4 regions of the Thermosinus thermophiluss DSM 23256 genome follow, and region 4 is predicted to be linked to each of the others. Evidence: riboswitches for the same ligand, from Rfam matches in the RefSeq annotation. Region 4 holds a riboswitch; each other region holds the start of a gene.
The links. Region 4 has a riboswitch for cobalamin ahead of cbiD (cobalt-precorrin-5B (C(1))-methyltransferase CbiD). Riboswitches for the same ligand answer to the same signal wherever they lie in the genome.

Region 1 (7,508 bases), on a different contig from region 4:
CCGGCGGTAACTGCGTTCGACAGCTTGGTCGCATAAGTCAGATTGACGCCGCTGGAGCGGAAATTATCAATGTTGGCAGGGCTAGTACCGTTCCAGCGGATAGCATCATTGAGTTCACGCTTAAATAAAGAAACCATTGCTTCGCTCTTCGTGTCTAAGCGTTTTTTGACTCCGAATTCGGCTGTCCATCCCGTCTCGGGCTTTAGATTTGGATCCCCTTTATAGATACCCCATTCAGATTCTGAATACCAATATAAGTCGTCAAACGTAGGCGGCTTAAATACCTTGCCCCAGCTGGCAAAATAGTTGGTGCGGTCATCGGCCCGGTAATTCACCGCCAGTTTTGGCAGCAATTTATTGCCGTACTGGCTGTTGTCGTCGTACCGCAGCCCGGTCGTAAGCTGCCAATAATCATTGACCGTGTACTGGTCCTGCAGGTATAAAGCCCGAACATGCCGACGTTGTAAGCCGTTTTCATTGGTACTGTCAACCTCTTCGCTCCGCCAGTCAGCTCCCCACGTAATGGTTTGGTTGGGGTTAAGCCGTAGATTTTGCTGATATTCCAAGGCCTTGACCTCGTTGCGGTGCCGGAAATCAACCCCGTTACGGCCTACATAAGTTTGACTATTGTTATAATACCTCAGGATGTTTTCGGTCGTTCCCTGTTTAAAGGTGTAAGTTGCGCCCCAGTTTTGCCGGAGGACATCGGCATAATCGGTCAAACTGGAGGATGTATTCCACACATAATTGCCGTTTACTTGATTCATCCAGCCTGGAATACCGGCATGGCTGCCGTAATAATCATAGGTGACCGTTAAGTTTTCCCGCGAACTTAAGTCTTTATCCAACCTGACGGTGGCGTTTTTCCCGTCGTACTGATTGTTGGGGCGCTGGCCGTCCGTCTTGTCCTTGGCGCCGGTGATATACCAGCGGAAGCCCCGTTCCTCGCCCTGATTGACAATACTGCTGCGGAAGGTGCCGTTATTGCCCCCGCCAATATCTAAAATTGTCTTGACCGAGCCAGCGCCTTTTTTCGTAATAATGTTAATCACGCCGCCCACGGCATCAGACCCGTACAAGGTGGAACCGCCGCCGCGCACAACTTCGATCCGCTCGATATTATCCAGCCCGATAATCGTGCTGAAGTCAAGCGGGCCACGGCCATAGGCCGCGCCTTGCGGCAAATTCAGCCGCTTGCCGTCCACCATCACAACGGTGCGGTCGCTGTCGTTAATATAAACTGTAGCAAACTCCCCAGCACCGCCTTGTTTCTTAACCACCACCCCCGGCACGCCTTCCAGCGCGTCGGCTAAATTGCGCGCGCCTTTTTGCTCAAGCTGCTCGCCGGTGATAACGGTCACGTCGGCCGGCGTGCTGGCCAAGGCCTGCGGAACGCGGGCAGCGGTCACGGTGATTTGGTCCAGCTGAAATACCGGCTCCTCCGCCGCGAAGGCCGGGCTTGCCACCAGCAGCGTTCCCACCGCCAGGGCCGATGCGATGCGTTTGGTTAAAAATTTCTTGCCGTAAGACATTGATTTACCTCTCCTTACAATGCAAAATTTGGTTGGACGTAAATATGGCCATCGGTATTATGCAGGACAAATTCCATGTCGTACATTGTCGCCAGCACCTCGGTCGACAGCACGGCTGCCGGCGGGCCGCAGGCCAGCATCCTGCCGTTTTTCAGCAGTAAAAGATTTGTGCTGAACCGTGCGGCAAGATTAACGTCATGGATGACGGCGACAACGGCAATGTTGTTTTTGGCCGTTAATTGTTTAATGAGTCTTAAAATCACAAACTGGTTGTATAAATCCAGATGCGACGTCGGCTCGTCAAGCAGCAGAATTTCCGGGCATTGGGCCAAAGCGCGGGCGATCAGCGCTTTCTGCCTTTCCCCTTGGCTCAGCTTGCTCATTTTCGCATCCCGCTTCTCCCACATGCCGACGTCTTGCAGTGCTTTTTCCACAATGCGAAAATCTGCCGCCGTTTCGCTGCCAAACCGGCTGATATGGGCAAACCGTCCCATCAGCGCCGTTTGGTACACACTATAATCAAAAACGGCTTCTTCGGCGCCGACGACGGCGATTATTTTCGCTAGGTCGCGCCGGGGGAAGCTACTGACACTTTCGCCCTTAACCAGGATGTTGCCTGTTTGCACCGGCAAAACCCCGGCAATGCACCTGAGTAGCGTAGACTTCCCTGTGCCGTTGGGCGCGATAATGCTGAGAAAATCGCCCCTGTCCACGGCAAAGCTAATATTATGCAAAACGGTTTTGGCCCCGTACCCGGCCGATACATTTTGAACTTCCAGCAATCTTTCTTTCATGGCTTCCTCACTGTCTGCGGTCTGTTCGGTACAAAATATACAGGAAGAACGGGCCGCCCAGCAGCGCGGTGACAACACCCACCGGCACCGGGGACAGACTGGCAAACAAGCGCGTCACGCTGTCGGCCCACAAGAGGAAGATCGCCCCCCACAGCGCGCACGCGGGCAGCAGCAGTCTGTGCTCCGGGCCGATAAGCTTGCGCAGCATGTGTGGCACAATAAGTCCGATAAAGCCGATAATGCCGCTTACCGCGACAACCGTGCCGGTTATCAAGGTTGTGCACAATAGTAAGCTGACCTTGACTTTGGCTACATCCACTCCTAAAAACTGGGCATTCTCGTCGCCGGTTGCAAGGATGTCCAAATCCCGGGCAAACAGCATGATCCCTGCCAGGCCAATGGCAATAAGCGCCGCCATTAGCGTCAGGTTTTCCGGCGGATTGCCAAGGCTGCCCAACAGCCAGAACAAAATCGGCCCCAGCTGCTTGGTATGAAGAGCCATGATGGAGCTGAGCAACGCATTGAGTAGCGACCCCAGGGCAACGCCGGCCAAAAGCAACCGGTTGGAACTAAGCTCCGCCCTGTCACCGCCGCCAAGGATGTATACGATAAATATCGTGACCGCCCCGCCGGCAAAGGCATAGAAACTTACAAACGCGGTGTGGCCAAGCACAATGGCCACAGCAGCGCCTAACGCCGCTCCGGATGAAACCCCCAGGATAAACGGATCGGCCAGGGGATTTTTAAACAAGGCTTGATAACAAGCCCCGGAAACGGCCAAACTGCTGCCGATCAGCATAGCCAAGGCCAGCCGCGGCCACCGGATTTCCCACACGATCTTGCTATGCACCGGCGGCAGTTCCGGGCCGATTTCTACGGGCAGCAACCGCTGCACGACGATAGCCGCAATCTCACCGGGCGCAATGTCCGCCGAGCCGATGGACAGCGCGGCAACAGCCGTACCGATGAGGACGACTGCCGATAATAACAGGACTATTGATTGGGTGCTACGGAATTGTTTCATCGTTCACTGCCACTTTTCGTAGAGGAATGAAGAATTGCCGCAACCTCTTCAAGGGCGGCGAAACTGCGCGGTCCGGGCCGCGCCAAAAAGTCGTCGGAAACGTAAAAAATGCGGTTTTCACGTACAGCCTGAATGTCATTTAGCTGAAACTTCGTAAAGACCTCCGTCTTCTTCCCGTAGACGCCGTGCCGCACCACCAGATAAGTGTCAGGGTTGTAGGCATACAAAGTCTCAAAATCAGAAGAAAGGTAGTCAACCTGCCTGGCGCCGGCCACATTGACGCCCCCGGCCTGGACGATGACGTCATGGATATAGGATTTCGCCCCAACCGTGAGCAGCGGTACGTCCCATATTTCCACAAAGACCCGCCGTTTATCGCTACCTGCATGTAAAGTCCGGATGTTTTGAAGCTTTTGCGCCAGTTCGCCGGCCAGCTTTTCCCCGTTCGCTTCTTCATGGACAAGACTGCCGATCAGGCGGATCGCCTTTAAGACTTCCTCCATGGTCTGGGGTTCGATGGCCGCAACGCGAATACCCGCCTTTTCCAGCGCCCGAATGGTCTGGTAGTGCATTTGACCGCTGGCCAAGACAAGGTCGGGGCGCATCATGACGATCGTCTCAATATCGGGGCTTTGAAAACCGCCGACTTTGGGCAGCTTTTTGGCTTGTTCCGGAAAGTCGCAGTAAGTAGTAACGCCAACCACCCTGTCGCCGGCTCCCACGGCAAAGAGAATCTCAGTAATGGAGGGGGCCAAAGAAACAATGCGCAGGGGCTTAGTTTCCGGTATGTCAATACTTCGTCCCAAAAAGTCCTGCAGCTGGCCGCGGGTAGAAGTCTTGCTCTCCTGGACAGGCAGCAGCATGATCAAAATAAACAGGGACATTACAAAATAAACCGACCAGTATAGGAGTTTGCGCATGGCGTTTCCCCCTAATAATCTTCAATAAAAAGCCCGGCTAAACAGCCGGGAAGAAGAACGCTACAGCTAATCCCCTCCCCATCGCTCGTGGGTACCAGCGGTGATTGGCAGACAGGCAGTTCTCCTGGCTCTGGCTCATCGCTCGCCCAAACCTTCCCAGGACTCTTCGTCCCAGTGGCATATTCTTGGGTCTGCTCCCCATTACAGTGGCGGGACCGCGCCGGCTTTACACCGGACTTCCCTATTAAGCCCCGAAGGGCACCTGTCCCTGACATTTTAAGTTTAGGAACCGTAGAGTTTAGGAACCGCAGAGGACGCGGAGATAAAATTTTATTAAAATTAATTAAAACCTCAAGTGCGATGTATATCGCACTCTCCGTGCGCTCCGCGGTTCAATCCTGGTTTTCCTGGCTTGTGATGCCAATTTATTGGCATGATTATCTCTGTGGTTAAATATCGACTTTCCTGTTTTGTGGTGTTTCAGAAAAAATATACCACCGATTACTAACAAGGTCAATAAAAAATTTGGCTTGTCATTCTTGCGGCCTGATGACATTGTCCGCGTGGTTAGAGGTAACTGCGCCGGCGTATCTGATATAGTTTTTCGGCATAATGCTTCCTCCTCGTTAAGGTTTTAATCTTCGATTCGCTAAATCCCAAAAGGCTTCTACCCGCGTAATGATCCCGGCGCTACCGGTATGCTCGTCAATATTGATGAAAATATACGGTTTATCGCTTTTCCGGAAAACATGATGTTCCAGGTACTCATTGATAAGCGAATCCGGACCGCAGCCAAAGCTCGACACCATAACAATGCCCGTAATATCGCCTTGACGGCAAAAATAACGGGCCGCTCCGGCGATCTTGGCCGATAATTGCCAGTAGATGTCCGGCGCAAAGACTTTAGCTTCATCATAGAGGACTTTGCTTGCGATGTTATCCGGAGTAACAATCGCGGCCCCCTGGGCGGTCAGCGTACCGATTATGTCTTTACAAAACAAGGCGTCCTTCAGCAGGTAATTATGCCCGATGACGGCGATGCGGGGCCGGGGTGGTTGATTGGGCGATGGCGCCGGGGCCCGCCAGGATTTCAACGACCGGCTGTACGCCAAATTTCCGGCCAGCGGGGAACGTCCCATCGCCTGGCAAGCGGCATAGACGGCCTGAAATTGCCCGGCCAGCGACTTGGTTTCGATATTGGGAGCTATCAACCGTTCGGGGGATAGGCTAAACGTATTTCTGACTATATCGGGCAGTCCGGCAAATTTGGCGCAGAAATAAAAATGGCGGTGGTACCGGACAATACGCGGAACAAAAATATGGCTGCATTTATCCAATAAAGAAGCAACATGCCCCAGATACACCTTAAGCGGCAGGCAGGATTCGTCAATCGCGAGCGACGTACCTTGATCCAGCATGCGTTTGTTGGTTTCGCCGGATACCGTAACTTGAACTCCCATATTCTGAAAAAAAGCAGTCCATAAGCTGCCAAAATCATGGTATAGCAGCGCCTGGGGGATCCCGACATTATCGACCATATTATTCATCCTTTACCAAGAAAAAGTTGCCTGCCATTAAAAGGGAGGTAGTTCGGCTACCTCCCTCGCGGTTATTGTTCTTGGTTTTTTAGTTTGTTCTCGGCAGTAGAACTAAGGCGGCTGTTGAGTTGCGCGATGTGCCGGTTCATGTCTTGAGACATTTGCTCAAACATTGTCTTAGCGCTTTGATCGTCAGTAGCCGTAGCAAACTGTGCGTACGTACCTTTAGCGGCTTCCGCGGCAGCAATGGCTTTCTCCAAATCTTTTTTTACGGTCATAATGTTAGCCTCCAATCATAAAATGTTGAGCGCTACATTAATATTTTTTACCGGCCGCACGCATTTATAAATGGAAAATATGGTCGCTATCGGTTAATTTTTCCATTTTTGTTTCTTCCGTTTAATGCAGTCGACAAACGCCTCCAGGCGGGTAATAATGCCGACGTCGCTCGCGTGTTCATCAATACTGAGCGTGAGCAGCGGCAAGTCATAGTCCCGCGCGATGTTTTTCAGCGCGTACTCGGCAACCACCTCGGGCATACACCCAAACGGGTAGATATGGATTATGCCGTCGTACCCGTTCTTGGCGCACCATAAAGCGCCACCGACCGTTCTTAACCCTTCACCGCCGACATGATAGTTGAGATAAGGCCGCGCCTTGTTTAGATAGGCCTTCTCTTCATTATGCAAGCCCAGCGCCTGCAGCATGGTATTTAAAAACACCCAATCGCCGGTATAGACAAACCGTTTAACCTCTACCCCCTGTTTTATCAATTCATCTTCAATGGCATGGTTTACATATGGTTCAAGCAAGACATAAAACTCGCCAACTAGGCCAATTCTGACCGGCTGCCTGGCAGACTGCCCAACGGCCTGCACCAAGTCAAGCACGGCGCTTTGTTTGTAGCTTATATCGCTGAAACTCAGGCAGCCGGTAAAGTGCCGCGCCGCGTTGTTGCAGATGGCAATCAGCTTGTCCGGAAAATCTGAGCGCGCTCCGTAATAATTCTTGGCGCTGGTAATAGCATCAAGGGCTTTAAGCGTCTTTACGGCCAGCGTGATGTTTTTTAAAATGTCCAAACGATTAACCTGCGGCGCAGCCTGCCGCAGGAAGCGGTACAGACTGCTGAAAAGATTGTTAGTGTCAATAGTATAAAACCGGACGTCTCCGCGCTTGGCCAACTCGATTTTCTGCACGGCGTTATAAAAACCTAAACGGCACTTGCCGGCGCCGCATACGGTTAAAAAAGTATCGGCGCCACGGTCAATACTTTCCAAGAAATTACCCATATTGATTTTGTATGGCAAACATACACCCTCCGGGGAATAGAGCGAACCCAGCTCGACCGTTTTTTTCGTAATCGGCGGCGCCTCAACCACTTCAAAGCCCAGGTTGGTTAACATATTGTAAACTGGGATACTCAGATACCCCATATGGGGGTAAGTCACTTTCAAAATTTCGACCTCCTTATATTTCCACCGCGACGGCATGGGCAATGCAGGGAATGGATTCCTTCTGTTGGTACGAAATCGGGCTGTGCAGGCTGCCGGTACCGATCACTAAAATTTTTTGCAGTTTACGGGCCTGCAGCATTTGATAAAGATAACCGGTAAAGACTACCCCGGAACTGGCGCAGCCGCTGGCGCCGGCGTGAGCATCCTGGTCCTCGCGATAAATCATGCACCCGCAATCTTCGTAGT
Region 2 (7,508 bases), on a different contig from region 4:
CTCAAGTGGACCAAGGAAGATGTGGCCAATATTAAAAAGATCGTCATTACTGCTTGCGGCACGGCCTTCCACGCCGGGATTGTAGGCAAGTACTATCTGGAGCAGCTTGCCCGCATTCCCGTTGAGGTCGATATTGCCTCCGAGTTCCGCTACCGGTCGCCGCTGACGGACGAACACACCCTGGCGATCGTTATCAGCCAGTCAGGGGAAACGAGCGACACCCTGGCCGCTCTCAAAGAAGCCAAGCGGCTGGGCGCCCGTACCCTTGCCATTACCAATGTGGTCGGCTCGTCGATTGCCCGGGAGGCCGATCAGGTAATCTATACTTGGGCCGGTCCGGAAATCGCCGTTGCCTCGACCAAGGCCTATACAACCCAATTGATAAGCGTGTTCATGCTGGCCCTTTATCTGGCAGAACTCAAGGGAACGCTGCCGCCCGAACGCATTCAGGAGCTCATCAAGGGTCTGCGCGCCCTGCCCGGCCAGGCCCATGAGCTGCTCGAAGACGTGGAACCGATCAAGACCTTTGCCCAGCAGTACGGCTTCAACGAAGACGTTTTCTTCATTGGCCGCTCCCTCGATTATGCCGTCGCCCTCGAAGGTTCGCTCAAATTGAAGGAAATCTCCTATATTCACGCCGAGGCCTATGCTGCGGGTGAACTCAAACACGGCACCTTGGCCCTGATCATCGAGGGCGTGCCGGTCATCGCCCTGGCCACCCAGCATGACGTTTATGAAAAAATGCTGAGCAACATTAAAGAAGTCAAGGCGCGGGACGCCGTGGTCATCGGTATTGCCATGAAGGGCGACGAAGAAATTAAAAAATACGTTGACCATACCATTTTCATCCCGGCTACCGATAAATACCTTGCGCCTATTCTTGCCGTCATCCCCCTCCAGCTGTTGGCCTACTACGCTGCCGTTACCCGCGGCGCCGACGTGGATAAACCGCGCAACCTGGCCAAAAGCGTGACGGTGGAATAGCCAAAAAAGGCAGCCCGACAGCATAATGTCGGGCTGTTTCTCTGATATGACCGATAGGGAGTGAGGTTTAGCGGCCGGGGATCCGGTCTTCGCAGGGGACGGCGGTCTGGCATTTGCCGCAGCCGTAACGGGGGGCGTAGCGTGGTTTGATTTCGTTATCCAAGTATTCGGAACAAATTTGGTGGTTTTTGCCGTTCTCGTCAATAGCCACAGGCGGGCAGCGGCGGATACACACGCCGCAACGGGTGCAGTATTCATAAATTTCCCGATAAGGCCGCACGGTTGGCTCAAGTTCCAGGCTGGTGACGATGCTGCCGACCCGGCCGGCCGAGCCGCGGGCGGTGATGAGCGAACAGTTCAGGCTTAAGGTCCCAAGTCCGGCAATATAGGCCACGTGCCGCTCCGACCAGTTGCTGCGCTTATTTATTACCTGATACCGCGCGTCCAGGGCCGGAGCAACCGCCTGCCCGCCCATATCCTTTACCCAGTTCACGAGAAATTGCCGCAGTGCTTCATTGAAGAGTTCGCCCTCGATCCGGCCGTATAGCCATTCGGTGGCCGGAAGCCCTTTACTGCGGTTGGCGATGCGTACCGCCGCGGTGAAGGGCAGGAAATAGGAAATTACCGTTTTCGCGGCGGGAAGCCACTCGCGCGGTAAGAGATGGTGGGGCCCGATGACGGTTTCTTTTTTTAATTCTGCGAATAGCGGGTCGTCGGCAGCGGCGATGCCGATCAGTGGCGAATCAAAGATCCGCAGGCCGCCGAGCGGTTCTACTACATTCAGGGGACTTTCCAAGGCAAAACGATTAACCTCTTTGGCGATATCCTCCAAAAGCAGCATGATTCACCTCGTTATTAGTAATAGGTTAGTCAATCCTAATTACATTATAATGTATAAGTGTACGAATTGTATCGTAAATTTGCCCCCAAAGTAATTGGTGATAATAATAAATAACCGGGAAGCGATTTGACGCCGTAAACCCAAGATGATAAAATAATCGCAGGAGTTAAAACTGAATAAGCGGGTTAGGTGCCCGTAGGGCTTAATAGGGAAGACCGGTGCAAGACCGGCGCGGTCCCGCCACTGTAATGGGGAGCGAACCAAATTATACCACTGAGGCCAGGCCTTGGGAAGGTTGGGGTAGCTATGAGCCAGAGCCAGGAGAACTGCCTAACTGACAATCACCGCATGACCCACGAGCGATGGGGAGGGGATTATCTAGCGCTAGTACATAATGCGTTCTTATCCCGGCTGTCATGGGCCGGGATTTATTGTTAGGAAGTTGGCGGCTTTTCAGGCTTATGCCCTGTGGCGGTTATGGGGGATAAACTATTGATACAGCTATGTAATTTGTCTACATACGAGGACGATCTACGCACTTTTGACCGTGACGGCAAAATTTTGCATAATTTTTTGCATGAGCATGATCTAGCAGGACTGGAACTATTGATTGACCAGCCATGGGAAGAACGGATAGTTCCACGGCACCTAATTAAAGGGGTCCATCTGCGTTATTGGTCTAACTGGCTGGACTTTTGGCTGGGCGACAGGCAGCAGTTAGTATTGCAATTCGGTAATGAAGCGAACATCGTGAAGCATTACGGCGGAGCAGACCGCGCGATACTGGTCGAAAACTACCGGGCGGAAATCCAAAAAGCTATTGCCACAGGAGCCGAGTATGCCGTTTTGCATGTAAGCAACGCCCGGTTTGGGGAACTTTTTACCTACGACTTTGGCTACAGCGATGAGCAGGTAATTAATGGGACGATTGAATTGGTTAACGCCGTCATGGACGGTATAAAAAGCAATATCACGATCTTATTTGAAAACCTTTGGTGGCCTGGTCTTACCTTGTGCGACGCGAAGCTGGCCGCCCGTTTACTGGAAAAGGTGAATCATCCCTATAAAGGGTTTATGTTGGATACGGGACATTTGATGAATACCAACACGGCACTACGCACCCAGCAGGAGGGGATTAATTATATCTTGGCAACGCTTAAAAAGCTTGGCGAACTAAAAGAAGCTATCCAAGGCATTCATTTGCACTCTTCACTGTCAGGCAAATATGTACTCCGGACGATAAAAACAGCAGACGGTTCCTTTGACAAAAACCGGATTATGGCTCACATTCTGCAAATTGACCAGCATCGCCCGTTTGAACACCCTGATGTACATAGGATCGTTGATTATATACAACCCCGGTATTTGGTGCACGAATTTACGTTTCGCTGTCGCGCTGAATTGTCTCAGTACATAAGCACCCAGCAGGCGGCGCTGCAGGGGAATATTTTGGCACGAGGTGAAGTATCATGGAATTGTTAGGCCAAATAGCCGCTCTTTTTCAAAAAGGCGGATTGGTTATGTATCCTTTATTGGCTTGCTCCATTATGGTAATAGCAATAGTTATTGAACGCTGGCAGTATTATCGTACCGCTGAAACAAGCGATGAGTTTCTTGCTCTCCTGGAGAAAAAGTTAGGCGAGGACCAATGGCAGGAGGCCATGGCTTTATGCGAAAAAACGAGCGGAATAACGCCCAGAATTATTTTGAAAGTATTGCAAAAGGGCGTTCTTGACCCGGCGCTTCTCCAGAACGCACTGGAAGGTGCGGCCGCATTGGCAACTGCCCGTTTGCGGGACCGGCTCAGCTACTTGGAAACCATCGTTACGTTGGCGCCGCTGCTAGGGCTTTTGGGCACCGTTATTGGCATGATAAACTCTTTTAGCATTATGGCCATCAGATCCGGACAGCCTCACGCGATTACCGGCGGGGTAGGCGAAGCATTAGTTGCGACTGCGGCCGGACTATGCGTAGCCGTCATGGCGCTGGTGGCCCACAGCTATTTCGCGCAGCGCCTGGACCGAATCATTACCGGCATGGAGATGGCATTTACCTGCTTACTGGATGCGGCGGGGCGGAGGAAAGTAGGATGAAGCTGAGGAATTTGCGCCTTGAACGGCAGCCCAAACTCATGATAATACCAATGATTGATATTATCTTCTTTTTACTGGTGTTTTTCATGATGAGCACGTTATATATGGTTGAGCAGAAGACCATTCCGGTTGCTTTGCCGCGGGCGGCAGCGGCTCAGGCCGATATGCAGAAACAGGTAGCCATCACGGTTACCGCCCAGGGTACGATTTTCTTTGAGCGGGAAGAAGTCCCGCTGGCGCTTTTGGGCGCCCGGATACAGGCCGAGCTTGAACGGTCGGCAGACACTTCGTTTGTCCTGCGGGCAGACCACCAGGCTGAATATGGCAAAGTTATCACGGTGCTTGATGAGCTGAAAAAGGTCGGCGTTCGCCGGATTGCCATTGCGGCCGAGGCTAAGCCGAGGTGATTTATGATGGAGCAGTCACGGTGGCGACGCGCCCTAATCGTTTCCGGTTTTGTTAACTTCTTGCTGCTAATCGCGATAGGGTGGATGGCGGATTACTTTCCTGAGGGGCGGGATGCACCTTTGGAAGTAGACATTATTGCTCATGCCGGGATCACGTCCAGTATACCGGCGGCTGTTTCGCCAGTATCCTCTTTGCCGCCAACCCCTGATGCGCCGACGACAGCGCAGCAGTCGCAACCCGCCTTGAATATGGGCGAAGGGCAAAAAAACGGAGACGTAGCCGAAAGTGCGCAAAGCAATAGGGAAGGAAGTACGCCGCTTGCTGCGTCTGGCGCGATAACGAGCGATCCGGGCCAGGCTGCGGGGGTGGGGCCTTCTGCCGGGGTAGGGCGGAAAAATATACTGCCGCCACGCATTTTGCGAAAAACCGAACCGACCTATCCGGAACAAGCCAGGCGCCAGGGCTGGGAAGGGACGGTTCGGGTTAAAATTGAAATAACGGCAGAAGGGCGGGCCGGTAACGTATGGGTTGTCGGCTCTTCCGGCTATGAAATATTGGATAATGCGGCAGTTCAGGCCGTGCGCCAATGGACTTTTGTGCCGGCTAAGGACGAGAACACCGGTTTTCCCGTTTCCTGTATTACGTCATTGTCCGTCGCTTTCCGCCTAAATTCGTAATCCTTACCGTCAGATGGTTGGCGGCCAATGCCCGTAGCCAGATAAAGGCATTATATGAATAGACCCATTTTTACATAACTTAACGCGGCGGCGGAAATGATACAAAACGGGAGGTCAAAACAAATGGCTCAGCCTGGACGCAGACAAGGGTTTCTATCCTTTTTTAGCGGCTTTATTGTTGGCGTGCTTGCCATGGTTGGCGTTTTATACTTTACCGCCCCGCAACTTTTGCCGCTACCGCAGCCCAAACCCGAGACCCCGACCAAAGCGCCTTACGAGTATTATGTGATTATTGATGAAGCCACCGGGGCAACAATCATGTATGTATCGGTCGTAACTGTCAACCCCGGTGATGAACTGATTACCGAAGACAATAAACGCTATGTTGTGGTCCGGGTGGAGGAAAACCGGGCTTACGCCCGTTATGTGGAAGATGTAAAGGTCAGAACGAAAAGAGAACCAGCGCCGTAATTTATGGGTATACGATGCGACAATTGGCTAACAGACAGTAATGACCCAGTAGTTGATTAAGCTCGGCCGCTACTGGGTATTTTTTGCATTTTCCCCGCCGGTGAAACCCCAGCGGGGCTAGATATTAAGTAAAATATTCGATATTATAGGATTAGACTTCCTCTCTTACCAATTGCTTTTACGGTTTACCGGTCATGTGCAGGGCGATTCGGCGGTGGAAGGAATGAGACAATGGCAGTTAGGGATAGTGCGGATAGCTTGCGGGAACGGCTGTGGACCAGAGATTTTATTTTGATTTGCACGATTAACCTGCTCATCTTTTGCGGCTTTCAGATGCTGCTGCCGACTTTACCGGTTTATGCCAAGCACTTGGGCGGCAGTGACGCCGCGGCCGGCTTGATCGTTGGCATCTTTACCGTCGCGGCGGTCATAATGCGTCCCGTGGCGGGGCAAGCACTGGACTATTACGGCCGCAAGGGCATTTTCCTGTCCGGACTGGCCGTCTTTATCAGCGCGGTGTTGGCTTACATCTGGGCGCCGTCGCTGGGGATCCTGCTGTTAATCCGCTTTATCCACGGCTTTGGCTGGGGCGCTACCAGCACAGCCGCCAGTACGGTAGCGGCCGATATTATTCCCAAAGCCAGGCTGGGAGAGGGGATGGGATATTTCGGCTTAACTACGACGGCTGCGATGGCTTTTGCCCCGGCATTAGGCCTCTACTTAACCAGTCATTTCAGTTTTTCCGTTTTATTTTTGGTATCTGCTTTTATCGTGACGATAGCCGCTGGGTTGGCCCTCAGCATTGGTTACCGGCACATTAACGCCGCTAACGCCAAAACGGTTCTGCTGGAAAAGGTGGCGCTGCGGCCGGCGTTGGTGATCTTCTTTGTGACCATGACCTATGGTGCGATCGTAGCTTTTTTGGCGCTCTATGCTGCCCAGCAGGGCATTGGCAATATCGGCCCCTTTTTCACCGCTTATGCCACCGCTTTGGCGGTAGCCCGGCCGCTCGCCGGACGGCTTGCCGACCGGCGCGGGTTCGATATTGTCGTCATTCCCGGGCTGGTTTTGGTTATGGTAGCCATGTTCTTGCTCTACCTGGCGCAGGGTTTGGCCTGGTTCTTAGCGGCAGGCATCGTGTACGGCGCAGGTTTTGGCGCGGTGCAGCCCGGTTTGCAAGCCATGGCGGTCCTGCAGGCGCCGCCAAACCGGCGGGGGGCGGCCAACGCTACTTTTTTTATTGGCTTTGATCTTGGCATTGGCTTCAGCTCGGTGATCTGGGGCTTGGTATCCCAGCTAACCGGTTATAAGACCATGTATCTATGGACCATGGCCCCGGCCTTATTGGCCTTATCCGTATACATTGTCTTTGGGCGCCGGACGAGCCAGTTAACTCAGTGATCATTATTGTCGCCGCGCAAGGATAGCGGGGACCGCACGGGGAAACATAAAACAGAAGTTTAAATGGGGGGGTACGTATATGTTAGCTTTAAACTCGAAAAAAAATAAATTCTTTGTATTGTTTTCCGAAAGCGCCAGACTGGCCCAAAAGGGCGCCTATATCCTCCATGACGCCCTGATCCGGCCGGAAAGTCTGCCGGAAAAGGTCAAACAGGTTTTTGACCTGGAACATGAGGCGGACGAACTTAACGATGAAATTCTTGACAATCTGCACCAGACCTTTATTACCCCACTGGACAGAGAAGATATTTTCGCCCTTACCAATCAATTGGACGATATTGTCGACTATGTCGAGGACATTGTGGAGCGGATGGCCCTTTTTCGCGTTAGCAAGCCAACCGGCGGTGCCATTGAGCTCGGCAAGCTGCTCGTGTTGTGCACCGACGAATTAGTTTCAGTCTTCGATTTACTGGCCAATATCAAGGGTAATCGGGAAAAAATACTGGATCTTACGAAAAATATTGTTGAAATGGAAGAAAAGGGCGACCATATCTATCGCGAAGAAGTCGCACGTCTTTTTATCGGCAATGTTGACCCTATCGATATTATTAAGTGGAAAGAAATACTGGAATT
Region 3 (7,508 bases), on a different contig from region 4:
ATCTATGTCGACGTGAATGCCCTGTTTGGCCGCTTCATCCATCATGTTGACGGCGACAATAACCGGGATGCCGGTGTCGATAACCTGCAGCGTCAGGAACAGGTCACGTTCCAGATGCACGGCGTCGACGACGTTGAGAATAAGGTCGGCGGCCAAGATGACGTCACGGGCCACTTTTTCTTCATCATTAAAGGATGAAATGCCGTACACGCCGGGCGTGTCCAAAACGACGTCCTTGCCGAATCGGCCATAGGAAATATCAACCGTGGTGCCCGGAAAGTTGGAAACGTCGACATACATGCCGGTTAGAGCGTTAAAAAAGACCGATTTGCCGACGTTCGGATTACCGACCAGGACAATCTTTTTCGCACCTTCCGGTATTTCGATATGACTAAGAGAATTATGGCAGCAGTGCATGCGGATTACTCCTTCCTGGAAGCGTTACGCCGGTTTAACTTCGATTTTTTCGGCTAATTTACGGCCGATGGCGATTTCCTGCTTCCCCTTGCAAATGATGATAGGGCCGGCCGGCACCTTTTCGGCGCACTCCACCTCGGCGCCGACGGAAATGCCGAAGCGGATGGCTTGGGCACGAACAGTTTCATTAGGTATGGAAACAATGCTAACTCGTTGTCCCCGTGAAGCTTGGGCAAGTGTCATAATACATTCCTCCTTTGCTATGATAATCATTCTCAGTGCTATCGAAAAAAATAATATAAGCCAACATGGCGCTATGTAATGAGATTTATTCTCAATCATATTATAAAAAAACTACCGATGCCTGTCAAGGAAATTTTTCCGACCGCTTTACTTATATTTCGCCATCACGCGGCCCACCAGTTCAGCCACGCTGCGGGGAGCTTTGTCCCTGCTACTAAAAAAGCCGGCAGCGACCAGGGCGCTGTAGATTTCGCCCACCAACGGCCGGGCAAACCCGAAGGCGGCATGGTCGGAGCGGTTAAGGACCAGCTCCGGCGGCCCGCCGGCCACTATCTGACCCTGCACCAGGACATAGACCAAGTCGGCCCACGACCATACCCACTCTATGTCATGGGTTGCCACGATCAGCGTCTTGCCGGCGCGGGACAGCTCGTCCAAAATGGCCCGCAAGACTGTCGTGCCAGGGTAATCAAGGCCGGCCGTCGGTTCGTCCATGACCAAGACCTCGGGATCCATCGCCAGCACACCGGCTACCGCCACCCGCTTCTTTTGGCCATAGCTTAGAAAATGGACCGGCTCATCGGCAAATTCGGCCATCTGTACCGCCGCTAACGCTGCGGCGGCCCGCTGCTCGGCCTCAGCCGGGGATAACCCCAAATTCATCGGCCCAAACAGCACATCATCGAGAACGCTGCCGGCAAAGAGCTGAGTATCCTGATCCTGGAACACCAGCCCGATCTTCTGGCGCAGGCGAGTTATAAACGCACGGGAATACCGGTATGGCTCGCCCTTAAACAATAGTTGGCCGGACGAAGGATGCAGAATGCCGTTAAGATGTAAAAACAAAGTAGACTTGCCGGCGCCGTTAGGCCCGACCAGGGCAATGCGCGCGCCGGCCGGAACAGTCAGGCTGACGCCGCGCAAAACCAGTTTGTCTTTGCGATAACCAAAGGATATATTTTTCACTTCCAAAATTGGCTGCTGTGACATAAGTTTTTCCTCGTCATGTTAAATAAAGGCTGTTAGGGCTATTCCCGCCAAAACCGCGGCAATGCCGGTCAGGCGTACCGGGCTTACCTGCAGCGTCGGCTGGCGAAACACCAGCCGGTCATGATAGTTTCGGGCCAACAGCGCGATATGCAGCTGACCGGCCATAATGAACGATTTGCGGCCAATGCTGGCGGCGAGCAGGCTGAGCGCCGCTAAAGCCCGCCGGGGATTGGCGTAGCCAAGCCGCGACTGTTGAGCGGTGAAAATCTGGCCAGCCGTAGCCAGGACGACAAAGATAAACCGGTAGGTGAGCAGGGCAATTTCCGCAACCGCCCTGATGCCGGGAACCCGGGACAGATAAGCGACAATGTGGCCTACCGGCGTGGTTGTCGCCAGCATAAACAGACAGGACACTGCCGCCAAACTGCGCAGGAGCAGGAGGGCGGCAGCAGCAATGCCTTCGGCGGTAATGCCTGCATAATAAGCGCCAACCTTTACAGCCCAAAAAGCGGGAAACGGCTTGGCGCTCACACTTGCCACCACGGTCAGTAAACTTACGGCCAGAAAGGTCAGCGGCGCCAACCATAACCTCAGCAAATAGCGGGGAGGGATTTTGGCATAAAGCATAACGCCGTGCATAAGGGCGATGAGCGCCAGCAAGGTCGCCGGTCGGGGCAAGGCCAGCGCCAAACCAAGGCTACCGGCCCCTAAGAGCAGCCTTTCGCCGATACTGATCTGTTTCAAGCGGTTATTATAAGCAAAATAATCAAGCTGCAGCAAAATCACATTATATCACTATCTTCCACTTCATACCTCATACCTCATACTTCATACTTCATACTTCAGACTTCATACCTCATACTTCCTACCCGCTTTTCCCCGCTGGTAGCCGAAAAAGTAGCCGATAATCCCGGCGCCCAGCGCCGCCTGCACCGCAAACAGGAAACTTGCCACTTCGGCTGACGGCGGTTCCCACAAGCTGGTAAACCAGGGCTGATAATCGGGGCGGATACCGGCAATAATATCCTTTACTTTGTCGTCGGCGCCGCCGAAATCGGCATCTTGCTGGACAGCCAGCGGCAAAACGGCGAGGATAATCGCCAACGCCAAAAGAATAATGTTTTGTCTAAGTATCATGCGTTATTCCTCCGCTCGTTCCACCATAAATCAATCAGGCCCAAGGCGTTGTAACGGGTGAGCGTGTTATAGACAACCACGCTCAGTATCCCCTCGCTTACCGCCAGCGGCAGCTGGGTAAAGGCGAAAATGCTGAGAAATTTCGCATAAGCCGCCCAAAAGCCGCCGACCGCATCCGGAAAAGCCAGGGCCAACTGCCCGGCCGTTACCAGGTAGGTAGCCCAATCGCCGAGCATTGCCGCTAAGAAGATGGCTAATTTTTCGGACAAACCCACCCGGCAGGCTATTTTAAAAATGCCCCAAGCCACAAAGGCGCCGGCGACGCCCATGGCAAAAGTATTGGCCCCCCAGGTGGTAAGTCCGCCGTGGGCCAAAAGCAGCGCTTGAAAAAGGAGGACAATGCCGCTTAGTACCGACGACACGGCCGGACCAAAGAGTACGGCGCTCAAGCCCACACCGGTCGGATGCGAACTCGAGCCGGTAACGGAGGGAATCTTTAGCGCTGATAATACAAAAATAAAAGCTGCGGCCAGCCCTAAAATCATCTTGCGTTCAGGATGCACGGCCAACAGGCCGCGAATGCGCCTTACCCCCACCGCCAAACAAGGGGTCACGGCTGCCAGCCAAATGATCGCCTGTTCTTGCGGCAAAAATCCTTCCATAATATGCATGGCGTGCGCCACGGCCGGCGCTATTACGCCGATAACCAAAAAATACCCCACTAGCCCAATTGCTTTCATTTCGTATCCTTCCTTTTCCAGAAGTTAAAACGCAAACAAAAAATCCCTACCCCTTGCCAAGGTAGAGATTTTGCTATGATGTATTCATGCGCAATCCCCTCCCCATCGCTCGTGGGTCAAAGCGGTGATTGTTGAACAGGCAGTTCTTCTGACTTAGGATCATCGCAAAATCTGCGCCTTCCCAGGGCGATTATCCCCAGTGGCTTATTGCAGCTTTGCTCCCCATCACAGCGGCGGGACCGTGTTGGCTTTGCACCAATCTTCCCTATTAAGCCCGGACGGGCACCTGTCCCTTTATTATATGATTGTCTACTTCGAAAACGGTAAATAGAAGCTTAGAGAAGTATGAAGTATGATGTATGAGGTATGAGGTTAAATAATAGTTTTCATTCTTTGTCGGTGTCGTGCTAAACGACATGGGGGTTTTCCCTAAAATTTTACCGTTATCCTGCCATAATTGTCAAGTTATGCCTTGATAACCTCGACGCCCATATACGGCCGCAGCACCTCCGGCACTACCACCGAGCCGTCTTCCTGCTGGTAGTTTTCCAAAATCGCGGCGACCGTGCGGCCGATGGCCACGCCGGAACCGTTCAAGGTGTGCACAAATTCGGGTTTGGCCTTGGCGTCGCGGCGAAACTTGATGTCGGCGCGGCGGGCCTGGAAGTCCTCAAAGTTGGAGCAGGAAGAAATTTCGCGGTACCGGTTGAAGCTGGGCAGCCACACTTCCAGATCATAGGTCTTGGCCGAGGCAAAGCCCATGTCACCGGTACACAAGAGCATGACGCGGTACGGTAGCCCTAACAGCTGCAACACCCGTTCGGCGTTATTGGTCAGTTTCTCCAGCTCATTATATGATTCTTCGGGCAGCGTAAACTTTACCAGCTCTACCTTGTTGAACTGGTGCTGGCGGATAAGCCCCCGCGTGTCGCGGCCGGCCGCGCCCGCTTCCGCCCGGAAGCAGGCGCTGTAAGCCGCATAGTACAGGGGAAGGTCCTTGGCATCGAGAATCTCCTGGCGGTGGAGGTTGGTTACAGGCACTTCCGCCGTCGGAATGAGGTAGTAGTCAAGCCCTTCCAGTTTAAACATGTCCTGGGCAAACTTGGGCAGCTGCCCGGTGCCGACCATGCTGTCGGCGTTAACGATGAAGGGCGGAAAAAATTCGGTGTAGCCATGTTCGCGCGTATGCAAGTCAAGCATGAAATTGATGAGGGCCCGCTCCAGGCGGGCGCCCGCCCCCTTGTAAAAAGTAAAGCGCGCCCCCGTCACCTTGCCGCCCCGCTCAAAGTCGAGAATGCCCAGGCGTTCGCCGATTTCCCAGTGCGGCCGCGGCTCCCAGGCAAACTGGCGCGGCTGGCCCCACCGGCGCACTTCCTGGTTGTCGGTTTCGTCCTTGCCTACCGGCACCGTTTCATGCGGGATATTAGGGATGTTCAGCAAAATGTTGGTTAAATTTGCTTCCACTTCGCGCACCCGGCTGTCAAGGGCGCTGATGCGATCGCCGACCAGGCGCATTTCGGCAATGAGGTCGTCGGCCGGTTCGCCATTCTTTTTGCGGCGGCTGACTTCCTGCGACACCGTATTGCGTTTATTTTTCAGCCCCTCCACTTCGACTAACAGTTCCCGGCGCTGCCTGTCCAGTGCTAAAAACTCGTCCAGGCTGACAGCGACCCCACGGCTGGCCAGCGCCTGCGCCACTTTTTCCGGATTTTCTCGCACAAATTTAATGTCAAGCATAGCATAAACCTCCTAAACCTGTCGGTACCTAAACGGGCGACAATAAAAAAACCCCCGCCTTTATCAGGAGGGACGAAATTTATGTTTATTGTTTAGTTTTCCTTTTTAATCTTACATTATACCGCCAAAAATGTAAAGTCATTCCAGTCAGCTAACGGTTTGGCGGCCGCCGAAACGCCGGATATACTCGATAAAGCAGCGGGCAATATCAGGATCGAACTGGGAACCGGCGCAGGCGGCGATTTCTGCGACGGCGCTCTCAATGTTAAGAGGAACACGATAGCAGCGCACACTGGTCATGGCGTCGTAGGCGTCGCACACGGCCAGCAGACGGCTGAAAAAGGGAATTTGCTCGCCCGCAAGTCCGTCGGGATAGCCCCGCCCATCGTAGCGCTCGTGGTGATGGCGGACAATCTTGGCGATGGCGCCAAAGCCGTCGATTTCGGCCACAATGTCGGCGCCAATGACCGGGTGGTGCTTGATGACGGCGTATTCGCCATCCGTCAACCGCCCCGGCTTATTGAGGACGCTTTCCGGCACGCCGATTTTGCCGATATCGTGGACCAGGCCGGCCAAGTACACTGTCATGATGTCCGTGGTCGGCAGCCGCAGATATTCCGCCAGGCCCACCGCCAAATCAGCCACATTCTCATTATGGCGCAAGGTGTAGGCGTCGCGAGCCTCAATAGCTTTGCAAAAAGATTTAATAATGCTGATATTTATCGATTCAAGCTGCGTTTCCAGCGCTTTATACCGGTCGATTAGGGTATAAGTGCCAAGAGCGTACTGCACTATGCCCTCACTGTCGCGGAAGGTGTAGGTATCGACCGTGAACCAGCAGGGAAAATTGGCGCCACTAAGGCACAGGTAAGCTTCCTTGCCGCGAAACTCCCGCCCCGTCTCGATCGTCTCGAGCAGCGGGCTATGGTAATGACCGGCCGGTATCTTTTTTGTTCCGTTATAAAACAAATCCAAAACAGACCGACCCAGCAGTTCCTCCCGGTCCTTTTGCCAAAGGCGACATAACGCTTCATTGATATAGACAATTTCAAAGTTGCGGTTAATGAGCAGCCAGCCGGTAGACTGCTTGTCCACAACTTTGATAAAAGAATCCCTTAATAAATCTTCTAACATATAGCCGCTCCTTTGTTTATGCGCCGGGGCGGAGTCTGCAAGTTAAAAATAGCGGATAGTGTTACCTTTTGTCTAAATAATTACTTCTTCATTGTACCAGTTTTTTACCAAAAACGTCAACATATCGGGATTTATTCCCAAAAAAATCCACGTCAGAATTCGAGCCGTACATCATACATTTGTACCAGTGACGGCAAAGGAGGAATGTGATGCGCCACGTCCTGGATACCGCCCGCGTAGCGTTCACCTATGTCGGCACGGTTATCGGTGCCGGCTTTGCCTCCGGACAGGAACTGGTCCAATTTTTCGTAAGTTACGGCACTATCGGCCTGACCGGTCTCGCCTTATGCGGCGTGCTCTTCGCCTGGCTGGGCACCTATATTCTCCAGCTCGGCCACCGCCTGCGGGCCAGCGGCTACCACCAGGTGCTAAGCCACACCTGCGGCCGGCCGGCAGGGTTAATCCTCGATAATATTACCGCGTTTTTTCTGTTCGGCGGCCTTACCATCATGCTGGCCGGCGCCGGCGCCGTCTGCCGCGATTACTTTGGCCTAAGTTACAATACCGGTCTGGTTGTCATGGCCATCATTGTCGCGGTGACCGTCATGACGGGCTTGAAGGGCATCTCCCTTATCAATATGATTGTAACCCCGCTACTGGTCATCTCAACGGTTATTATCGGTGTCAACTCCCTAATATACCACGGCATCAGTCCCGACCTCCTCGCCGTACCGCCGCTGCCGGGCCAGCAGCCGGCACCGAACTGGCTGCTGGCCAGCCTGTTGTATGCCTCATATAACCTTATCCTGGGGTCAACCGTCCTTGCCCCCCTTGGCGCCCAGGTCGCCAGCCGCCAGGCGCGGCTGGCCGGCGGGGTGCTGGGCGGTATGGTCCTGACGCTGCTCGGTCTTTTTATTGTAATTGTGACGATGCTCCATTATCCGCGCGTATTAAGCTATGAGGTGCCGATGCTGTACATATCGGAGGCCCAGCAAGGCTGGAACCATTACGGTTATGCCTGCATGCTGATCAAAGCCATGTACAGCACCGCCATCGCCAGCCTGTACGGCTGCACGGCCAAACTCCAGAGCGCCTCCGGTCTGGCCTTTT
Region 4 (7,508 bases):
ATCGTTCGCCCCAGTTCAGCCGACAACCGTGCCGCGGCTGCCGCATTATCCGCAACGTACAGTTTTTCGTAGCGCGGCAGCGGCGTACCAGGCCGTTCATACCGCAAATAGCGAACGCCGGCGCGTTGACAGGCGGCGATGGCGTTTTCGGACGCCGCGGCGGCATAGGGATGACTGGCATCAACTACCAGCTTCACCGCACGCGTCCGGATTAGGTTGTATAATCCATCTCTATCCAGCGGACCGGTATGCACAAGCAGACCCGTTTGCCGGGCCAAATCCCGGCCATAACCGCTTACCACTGACACGAGTACGGGAAACCCGGCGCGCTCCAGCAGCGCAGCCAGCTCCCGCCCATCTTGCGTTCCGGCCAGAACCAAAATCACAGCCGGTACCCCCGGGGTGTAATCATCCGGCCATCCTTTATATAAGTCTGGCTGTTCCCAATGATCACCAGCGAAAACATGTCGATGAACTCTTTGGTAAAATCAGCTAACGTGGATAAGACCATTTTTTCCTTAGGACGGGAAGCGTGATGAACAATACCGACAGGGGTGGCAGCCGGCCGGTGACGAAGAATAATTTCCCGCACTTCCTCAATTTGACTGACCCGCCGCGTACTTTTCGGGTTATAAAGGGCAATGACAAAGTCGCCGGCAGCGGCCATTTCCGTCCGTTTACGAATAACTTCCCAAGGAGTCAGCAAGTCGCTTAAGCTAATGACCGCGAAATCGTGCATGAGCGGCGCACCCAAGAGAGCTGCGGCGGCCCCTACCGCGCTAATACCGGGAATAATGTCGACGGCAGGCCGCACATCAACCGGCGCTTTCAGCGCCAGCTCCAACACCAGCCCGGCCATGCCGTAAATTCCCGGGTCACCGCTGGATACAACCGCTACCCGTTTACCGGCAAGCGCCTGATCGACGGCAGCCTGGCACCGTTCTATTTCCCGCATCATCCCGGTTCCGATAACCTCTTTCTCCGCTAAAAGTTCCCGGACAAGTTCCAAATATGTGTCATAGCCTACTACCACCTCAGCCGCCAACAGCGCCTCCCGCGCCCGCGGGCTCATGTCGCTAAGATGGCCGGGACCTATTCCCACCACCGATATTTGACCTCGGCGATGGCCACTGTTACATTGGGATATACAGTTTTGGGCAATAAAAGCGTTTGCGTCTGCCCCCCGCACAGCGCCGCCGGTTCGCATACATTCCCCACTCCAATCTTTTCTTCTACAAATTTTGATATTGCCAATCCGTGGTTTTCGATACACTGCTGTAATTGCTCATTGGTGAAAAATTCGTATGGCACCTCGAGCTGCTGCACGGCCGCGAGCAGGCCCACCTCATCCTGTTTGACAACTGAGCTGGCAATAACCGCAATGCTTTTCATGCTCCGGCCGATTTTGCGGCAGGCATCGCCGAGGGCCGTCAAAATTTCGGCACTGGGCGTTCCCCTACGGCAGCCAATGCCTACCGCCAGCGTCGCCGGCCGGAGATAGACATGGGGCTTTACCATATACAGCTCCTTGTCGGTGATGACTACGGCCGCGTCATAGTTATCGGTATGAACCAGTTCGCCCATGTTCCGCAAGACTACCCCCATCTCTGCCGCCAAGTGGATATAATGGCTGGCATTGGCGAGATCCTGGTCGATAAAAAAGGCGACCTGTTCACCGTTGACAATCGCGGCATTAATGTGCTTAAGCTGCTCAAATGGTTCAATAGTTAAATCTAATTTGACGGCTAAAACGTCAGCAGCCGGCAGATTGGCCACATCGGTCGCCGTTGTAATGACCGGCCTGGCGCCGATAGTACTGGCTACCTCCCTAGCAAGATCATTGGCGCCGCCAATATGGCCAGACAATAAACTGATGGCGTATTCGCCAGCTTCGTCAACTACGACAACCGCCGGGTCGAACCGCTTATCGTGGATATGGGGGGCCAGCACACGGACGACAATCCCGGTAGCCATAATGAAAATCAATCCGTCGTACCGGTGAAAAACCTTATCCACAAGGTCGCGCAGACACTCGTAAACCTGCGGGAACCCCTGCGGATTGCGACAGGCTTTTGCATAGACGTCGGCGGGATGACCCAAGGCGTTAGCTAACTTTTCGGCCAAACGAGCCCCTTTGTTCGTTACGGAAATAATCGCGAGTTTCATTTTGCCTCCCGGTACATATGCCCAAAATCAGGCGAATAGAGTCGGGACAAAGCGTACTTGCCATCAAGGCATTTCCCGACCACAATCATGGCCGTGCGGTCAACTCCCGCCTCGGTCGCAATTGGAGCAATCGTAGCCAGCGTTCCCCGCAAAATCTTCTCCTCGGGCCAGGACGCCTTTTGCACGATAGCTACTGGCGTTTCTGGCGGATAACCGCCGGCAATAAGTTCGGCCACTACCACTTCCAACATATGAACACTTAAAAAAATGCACATGGTTGCGTTATGACTGGCAAGACTCGCCAATTTTTCCTTGGCCGGCACCGGGGTTCTTCCTTCCAACCGGGTGATAATCACCGTTTGGCTGACTTCAGGCAGCGTATACTCCTGTTTTAAAGCGGCCGCCGCGGCCAGGAAAGAGCTCACGCCAGGCACTACTTCATACTCGATACCCTTTGCCGCTAGTGCGTCCATCTGTTCTTGAATGGCGCCATAGATACTCGGGTCGCCCGTGTGAAGCCGCACTACTTTCTTGCCTGTCGCTATCGCTTCTTCCATGACCGCGATGACTTCATCCAAAGTCATGGATGCGCTGTTATGGATTTGAGCTCCCGCTTTCGCATCCTGCAGCAGGGCAGGGTTTACTAAGGAACCGGCGTAGATAATAACATCAGCTTCGGCAAGCAACCGGCGACCCTTAACGGTAATGAGTTCCGGATCACCCGGCCCGGCGCCGACAATATAAACCTTCATTTACAAACCTCCCTGCTTCACCAGAATTAAAGATAAATAGTCTCGTTTTTCCTGTCTCATGCTATCCAGGTTATCAGTAACAAACTGGTCGGGATAACCCAGCCGACTGATATATACGGCTTTGTCCTTTAGTCCCATATCAGTCAGCACGTCCACAATTTCGTTATACTGGCCAGCCACTTTCATCAGAACAGCATTAGGAAAAAGCCGTAAAACTTCCCGTAATTGCCCTGGATCGTCGACAGCCGGTATTATGGCCAGCTTTTCATTGCCCTCGGCTAAGGCAGTATTTAAGTGCGCCGCGGCCGCAGCAAAGGACGTAATGCCAGGTACACTCTCGACCTCAATGCCAGGCAGTAACCGGCATACCTTTTTAAGCAAATATGTGTAAGTACTGAACAGCATGGCATCCCCGATCGTTATAAAAGCTACGTTCAAACCTTCAGTCAGTTTTGCGGCAATTTTTTCCGCTCCGCGTTGCCATTCGGCTTCAAGCACTTGCCGGTCCCGCGTCATTGGCGTGGCCACTTCCATAATTTCCGCCGTGGCCGGTATATATTTGCCGGCGACCGTCAAGGCGAGACTATCGTTATCTGCCTTGGAACGGGGAATGCATACAACATCAATGGATTTTAAAATTTCTATTGCCCGAAGCGTGAGCAGGTCAGGCGCTCCCGGCCCCACCCCGATACCGAAAAGTTTGCCCAGTTGTTTAGCGGCTGCAGCCGGCCTATGAACCTCCGTAGAACTAGGTCGTATGTTCATGGTCTCCTCCTTTTGTTCCCGCAATAATATAGACGGGATTTAGAGCTTGAAACATATTGGCGGCTCCTGCAGAACGGATACGCGTGACCTGCACCCCACAGGCTTCGGTTGTATAATTCGGTTTTTCGCGCAAAAAATGAAGAGCGCCGTAAAGCGTTTCGACAGTCACGGCCATAATAACCAACCGCCCGCCCGGCCGCAGCAGACAGTCACTCCGCTGTAGTATTGCCGGCAGCTTACCGCCGCTACCACCGACAAATATAACATCGGCCGGCGGCAGCCCAACCATAGCCTCAGGGGCGTTTCCCTGAATAACCATAATATTCTCCCGTTCGAAGCGGCGGGCATTTTGCCCGATTAGGTCAACTCCATTCCTATCCCGTTCAATCGCGAATACCCGTCCTTCTTTAGCTTGAAAGGCCGCTTCCACACTCAGGGAACCTGTGCCTGCCCCGATGTCAATAACCGTATCGCCATTGGCAATTTTCGCTTTTGCCAAGGCGACAATACGCACTTCCTGCTTGGTCATGGGCACATCGCCCCGTATAAACGCTTCGTCGGCAATGCCTGGAAAATAACGCTTCACGCCGCCACCACCATTACACATTGGGTAAAACTTGCGATTAGCTTTGCTTCTGCCAGGCTAAGCCTGACGATTTTTTCATCCTCATAAGATAAATTAGCACAGAGATGTACCGTCGCTGTCGCCGGCCAACCGTGGTCAGTTAGCAAACTCGCAATATAAGCCGGACTGTGCTCCGCATCTGTCAAAATCCCCAATTTTTTGCCGGGAGTGTAGCGCAATGTTTCGGCAGGCGCCTGCCGTCCATGCAGGCTGGTTAAAATGGCATCTTGCCAAATGTCGGCTATTCTCGCAAAGGCCAGTTGAACCGAACTAATGCCGGGAATTACCGTTAGCCTTTCCGCGCCGAAAGCCTGGCGCAGTACCGCAAGCAAACTGTAAAACCCAGGGTCACCCGACACCATCACGACGACATCGCACCGGTCAAGCTCGGCGCGGATATAGGTGATTGTCCTTTCAATATCCTTATCAATTATCCATGTCCGGGCCGTTGGCGGCGCAAAAGCGGCCAGCGCCCGCCTGCTCCCCACCACTACTTTGGCGCCGTCAATCATTCTTTTGGCCACCGGCGGCAAATAGTCGGGCGATCCCGGGCCGATACCGACGACGATTATTTTATATTCCACCCTAAAGCGCCTCCTATCTTGCGTGCGTTATTGTCCAGCCCCAGCATTTCGCCTTTCAGCGTAAGAATTACCGTTCCCACTGTTAATTCGCCGAAAACGTATCGCTGGGCGCGGGTACTTGCCCGTTCGGCGAGTACCCGATACACGGACGTAAACCCGCCGTTTTCAATGATGCTAACAGCCGCTTCGGCCGTATTACAGGCGAGAATTTCCCTAACCACCGCAGCCGACGCCTCTTCTGCCGCCAAATAGGCGGCAATGGTTTCCAGCCGCCCATCGGCTACCCGGTTATGGGTATGAAAGATACCGGCCGCCACTTTGACGATCTTGCCGAGATGACCCATGAGCAAAACCTGTCTTAAGCCATGACTCACCGCGCTTTCCAGCATGTGACCGATAAAGTTGCTGGTCTGTACTACCGCATCACCCGGAAGACTATAACGTTTAACGGCATAATCCTGCCCCATCTTGCCGGGAACGAAAACAATACTGTCATAGCCTAACGCCTTTACTACGCTAATTTGGGGCGTAAGCGAATTTTTGAAAGCCTCTTCGGACATTGGTTTAACAATACCGGTTGTGCCAATGATCGACAGGCCGCCCATAATCCCTAGATAGGGATTAAGCGTCCTGGCGGCTAATTGCTCGCCGCCAGGAACAGAGATAGTGACAACCGCGCCGCACTCGGGCAATACCTCCCGCACCGCCCGGATAATCATGGCGCGCGGTCCCGGATTAATCGCCGGCTGCCCTACCGGTACGGCCAAACCTGGTTTAGTTACTATTCCTACCCCTTCACCGGCCTGGAGGACAATCTCCGGTAAAGAAGGGGCAATTTTAACACTGGCCCGAATTATCGCTCCATTCGTAATATCCGGATCATCGCCGGCATCTTTTACTATCGCGGCCCTTCCCCCGTCGTCGGCGGCCGCCGCCTCCGCCACCGGCACCGTAATAACCCGGCCTTGCGGCGATATTACCTCGACCTTCGCCGGAAACATGCCGCGCCAGGCTAATACGGCCGCTTTGGCCGCCGCTGCCGCACAGGCCCCTGTCGTAATGCCGGAACGTAATTGTTGCGCCAATAAAAAAACCTCCTGCAGGCAGGAGGTAACTATAAACAAACAGATATGCTTATATTACCCACCTGCCTATCTTCCGTAGGTCATAACGGTGTGTGTTAGAATAGGCAGGTCTCCTGACTCTGGTTCATTGCTAGCCGCACCTTCCCAGATTGCTCCAGTGGCATAACGCAGCCAGACTCCCCATTACAGTGGCGGGACCGTGCCGGTTTTTCACCGGACTTCCCTATTAAGCCGCAAGGCACCTATTCCCTTGTCATATGAAATTGGTAATATTGCCATTATTATGCTCTTATATTCCACCCTTATAACCTTATTCCTTCTTATATGGCACGGAACCCGAAATTTAAATTTTCAGTCCACCAAAAAAACCTTGGTAAAATTATGTGAAATCACTGAATATTTTAATGGTTTTTTATCTTTTTTACTCGCTGCTGCAAGGAATTAGTCTCTGCTCTTTCGAATAAATAAAGGCAATTTTGTATCCTTTCACAAGACAAGGGAGTGAACAGATGAAAAGGGTATGTACTAACTGGAACCAAGCTTTCCCAAAAGGCCGTATGGGATTAGAATTCTTTCCTGAATTTGAAATGCGGGCCAAGAATGCCGCGGCAGAAGTAATCCGGGTAAAAACGCTGGCTGAAGCGAAAAACGCTATTGTTAATCTTATTAAACACTCAGGTGCTAAAAAAGTAGTGGCCGTCGAATGTCCACTCCAGCGGGCGGCCAATATCCATCAAGCCATCCAAGAATTAGGAACAGAGCTGCACTCTACTCCCGCTGACATTGCCGCTAATGCCGCGACAGCCGATATTGGCATCTCGGGCGTAGAGTTTGGCGTTGCCGAAACAGGCAGCGTCTGCCTGGACGCTTACTCGATCGAAAGCCGTCTCGTTTCCACCCTGCCTCCGATCCATGTTGTGTTTATGAATAGCAATAATATAGTGCCGGATATTGCCGCTGCCTTTGAAATTTTTTCCCAAGTTTTTGAGCGAGGTTATATTAGCTTAATTACTGGCCCCAGCCGTACCGCCGACATTGAACGCGTACTGACCATTGGAGTTCACGGCCCGAGCCGGTTTGTCATTATTGCCGTCGACGAAGAAATTACCGGAGGTGAATCATAATGCAAAAGAGCGACCGCAATATCCGCAAAGAAATCCACGAAAAACTGCAGGATGAGGTACTGCGCGGCGCCCTGGGACGGTTTGCCGAGGCCTATCCTACGGCCCGGGCCAAAGCTTATGAGAATGTGGAAGATTTTGAAGCGCTAAGGGAAAGCATACGGCAAATTAAACAACAGACGGTAGCCCAGATTGAAGCGGTGGCTGACCGCTTTGCGGCCGAGGCGACCAAACGGGGGGCCAAAGTTTTTCGGGCCAAAGATGGCGCCTCCCTGAAAGAGTATCTTTTAAATCTGTGCCGGGAAAAAGGGGTTAAGCGGATTGTTAAATCTAAATCCATGGCCTCGGAAGAAATTCACCTTAACCACGACCTTGAAGCCGCCGGCATTCATGTTCGCGAAACCGACCTG

Region 1: linked by a shared signal. The riboswitch ahead of BLQ99_RS00410 (ABC transporter substrate-binding protein) and the one ahead of cbiD (cobalt-precorrin-5B (C(1))-methyltransferase CbiD) in region 4 are both predicted to bind cobalamin.
Region 2: linked by a shared signal. The riboswitch ahead of BLQ99_RS08990 (TIM barrel protein) and the one ahead of cbiD (cobalt-precorrin-5B (C(1))-methyltransferase CbiD) in region 4 are both predicted to bind cobalamin.
Region 3: linked by a shared signal. The riboswitch ahead of BLQ99_RS01075 (energy-coupling factor ABC transporter permease) and the one ahead of cbiD (cobalt-precorrin-5B (C(1))-methyltransferase CbiD) in region 4 are both predicted to bind cobalamin.

What each region holds. Positions count from the first base shown of each region.
Region 1 is NZ_FNBU01000001.1:80,924-88,431, forward strand. Features, by position in the region: gene BLQ99_RS00395 (TonB-dependent receptor plug domain-containing protein) at 1-1,532, opposite strand, end outside; gene BLQ99_RS00400 (ABC transporter ATP-binding protein) at 1,547-2,326, opposite strand; gene BLQ99_RS00405 (FecCD family ABC transporter permease) at 2,334-3,350, opposite strand; gene BLQ99_RS00410 (ABC transporter substrate-binding protein) at 3,347-4,270, opposite strand; cobalamin riboswitch at 4,368-4,551, opposite strand; gene BLQ99_RS00415 (acyl-CoA dehydratase activase-related protein) at 4,897-5,808, opposite strand; gene BLQ99_RS00420 (DUF1657 domain-containing protein) at 5,880-6,086, opposite strand; gene BLQ99_RS00425 (hypothetical protein) at 6,180-7,256, opposite strand; gene spoVAD (stage V sporulation protein AD) at 7,276-7,508, opposite strand, start outside.
Region 2 is NZ_FNBU01000013.1:42,149-49,656, forward strand. Features, by position in the region: gene glmS (glutamine--fructose-6-phosphate transaminase (isomerizing)) at 1-984, shown strand, start outside; gene BLQ99_RS08985 (epoxyqueuosine reductase) at 1,052-1,825, opposite strand; cobalamin riboswitch at 1,996-2,173, shown strand; gene BLQ99_RS08990 (TIM barrel protein) at 2,318-3,307, shown strand; gene BLQ99_RS08995 (MotA/TolQ/ExbB proton channel family protein) at 3,295-3,918, shown strand; gene BLQ99_RS09000 (ExbD/TolR family protein) at 3,915-4,325, shown strand; gene BLQ99_RS09005 (energy transducer TonB) at 4,329-5,003, shown strand; gene BLQ99_RS09010 (hypothetical protein) at 5,127-5,474, shown strand; gene BLQ99_RS09015 (MFS transporter) at 5,706-6,875, shown strand; gene BLQ99_RS09020 (DUF47 domain-containing protein) at 6,955-7,508, shown strand, end outside.
Region 3 is NZ_FNBU01000001.1:218,241-225,748, forward strand. Features, by position in the region: gene feoB (ferrous iron transport protein B) at 1-417, opposite strand, end outside; gene BLQ99_RS01055 (FeoA family protein) at 442-660, opposite strand; gene BLQ99_RS01060 (energy-coupling factor ABC transporter ATP-binding protein) at 808-1,650, opposite strand; gene cbiQ (cobalt ECF transporter T component CbiQ) at 1,669-2,436, opposite strand; gene BLQ99_RS01070 (energy-coupling factor ABC transporter substrate-binding protein) at 2,500-2,787, opposite strand; gene BLQ99_RS01075 (energy-coupling factor ABC transporter permease) at 2,784-3,527, opposite strand; cobalamin riboswitch at 3,649-3,832, opposite strand; gene serS (serine--tRNA ligase) at 3,993-5,264, opposite strand; gene BLQ99_RS01085 (HD domain-containing phosphohydrolase) at 5,412-6,398, opposite strand; gene BLQ99_RS01090 (YkvI family membrane protein) at 6,608-7,508, shown strand, end outside.
Region 4 is NZ_FNBU01000002.1:80,859-88,366, forward strand. Features, by position in the region: gene cobK (precorrin-6A reductase) at 1-386, opposite strand, end outside; gene cobJ (precorrin-3B C(17)-methyltransferase) at 383-1,072, opposite strand; gene BLQ99_RS01700 (cobalt-precorrin 5A hydrolase) at 1,093-2,166, opposite strand; gene cobM (precorrin-4 C(11)-methyltransferase) at 2,163-2,918, opposite strand; gene cobI (precorrin-2 C(20)-methyltransferase) at 2,919-3,683, opposite strand; gene cbiT (precorrin-6Y C5,15-methyltransferase (decarboxylating) subunit CbiT) at 3,667-4,269, opposite strand; gene cbiE (precorrin-6y C5,15-methyltransferase (decarboxylating) subunit CbiE) at 4,266-4,892, opposite strand; gene cbiD (cobalt-precorrin-5B (C(1))-methyltransferase CbiD) at 4,877-5,977, opposite strand; cobalamin riboswitch at 6,064-6,238, opposite strand; gene BLQ99_RS01735 (LutC/YkgG family protein) at 6,487-7,101, shown strand; gene ldhH (L-lactate dehydrogenase (quinone) large subunit LdhH) at 7,101-7,508, shown strand, end outside.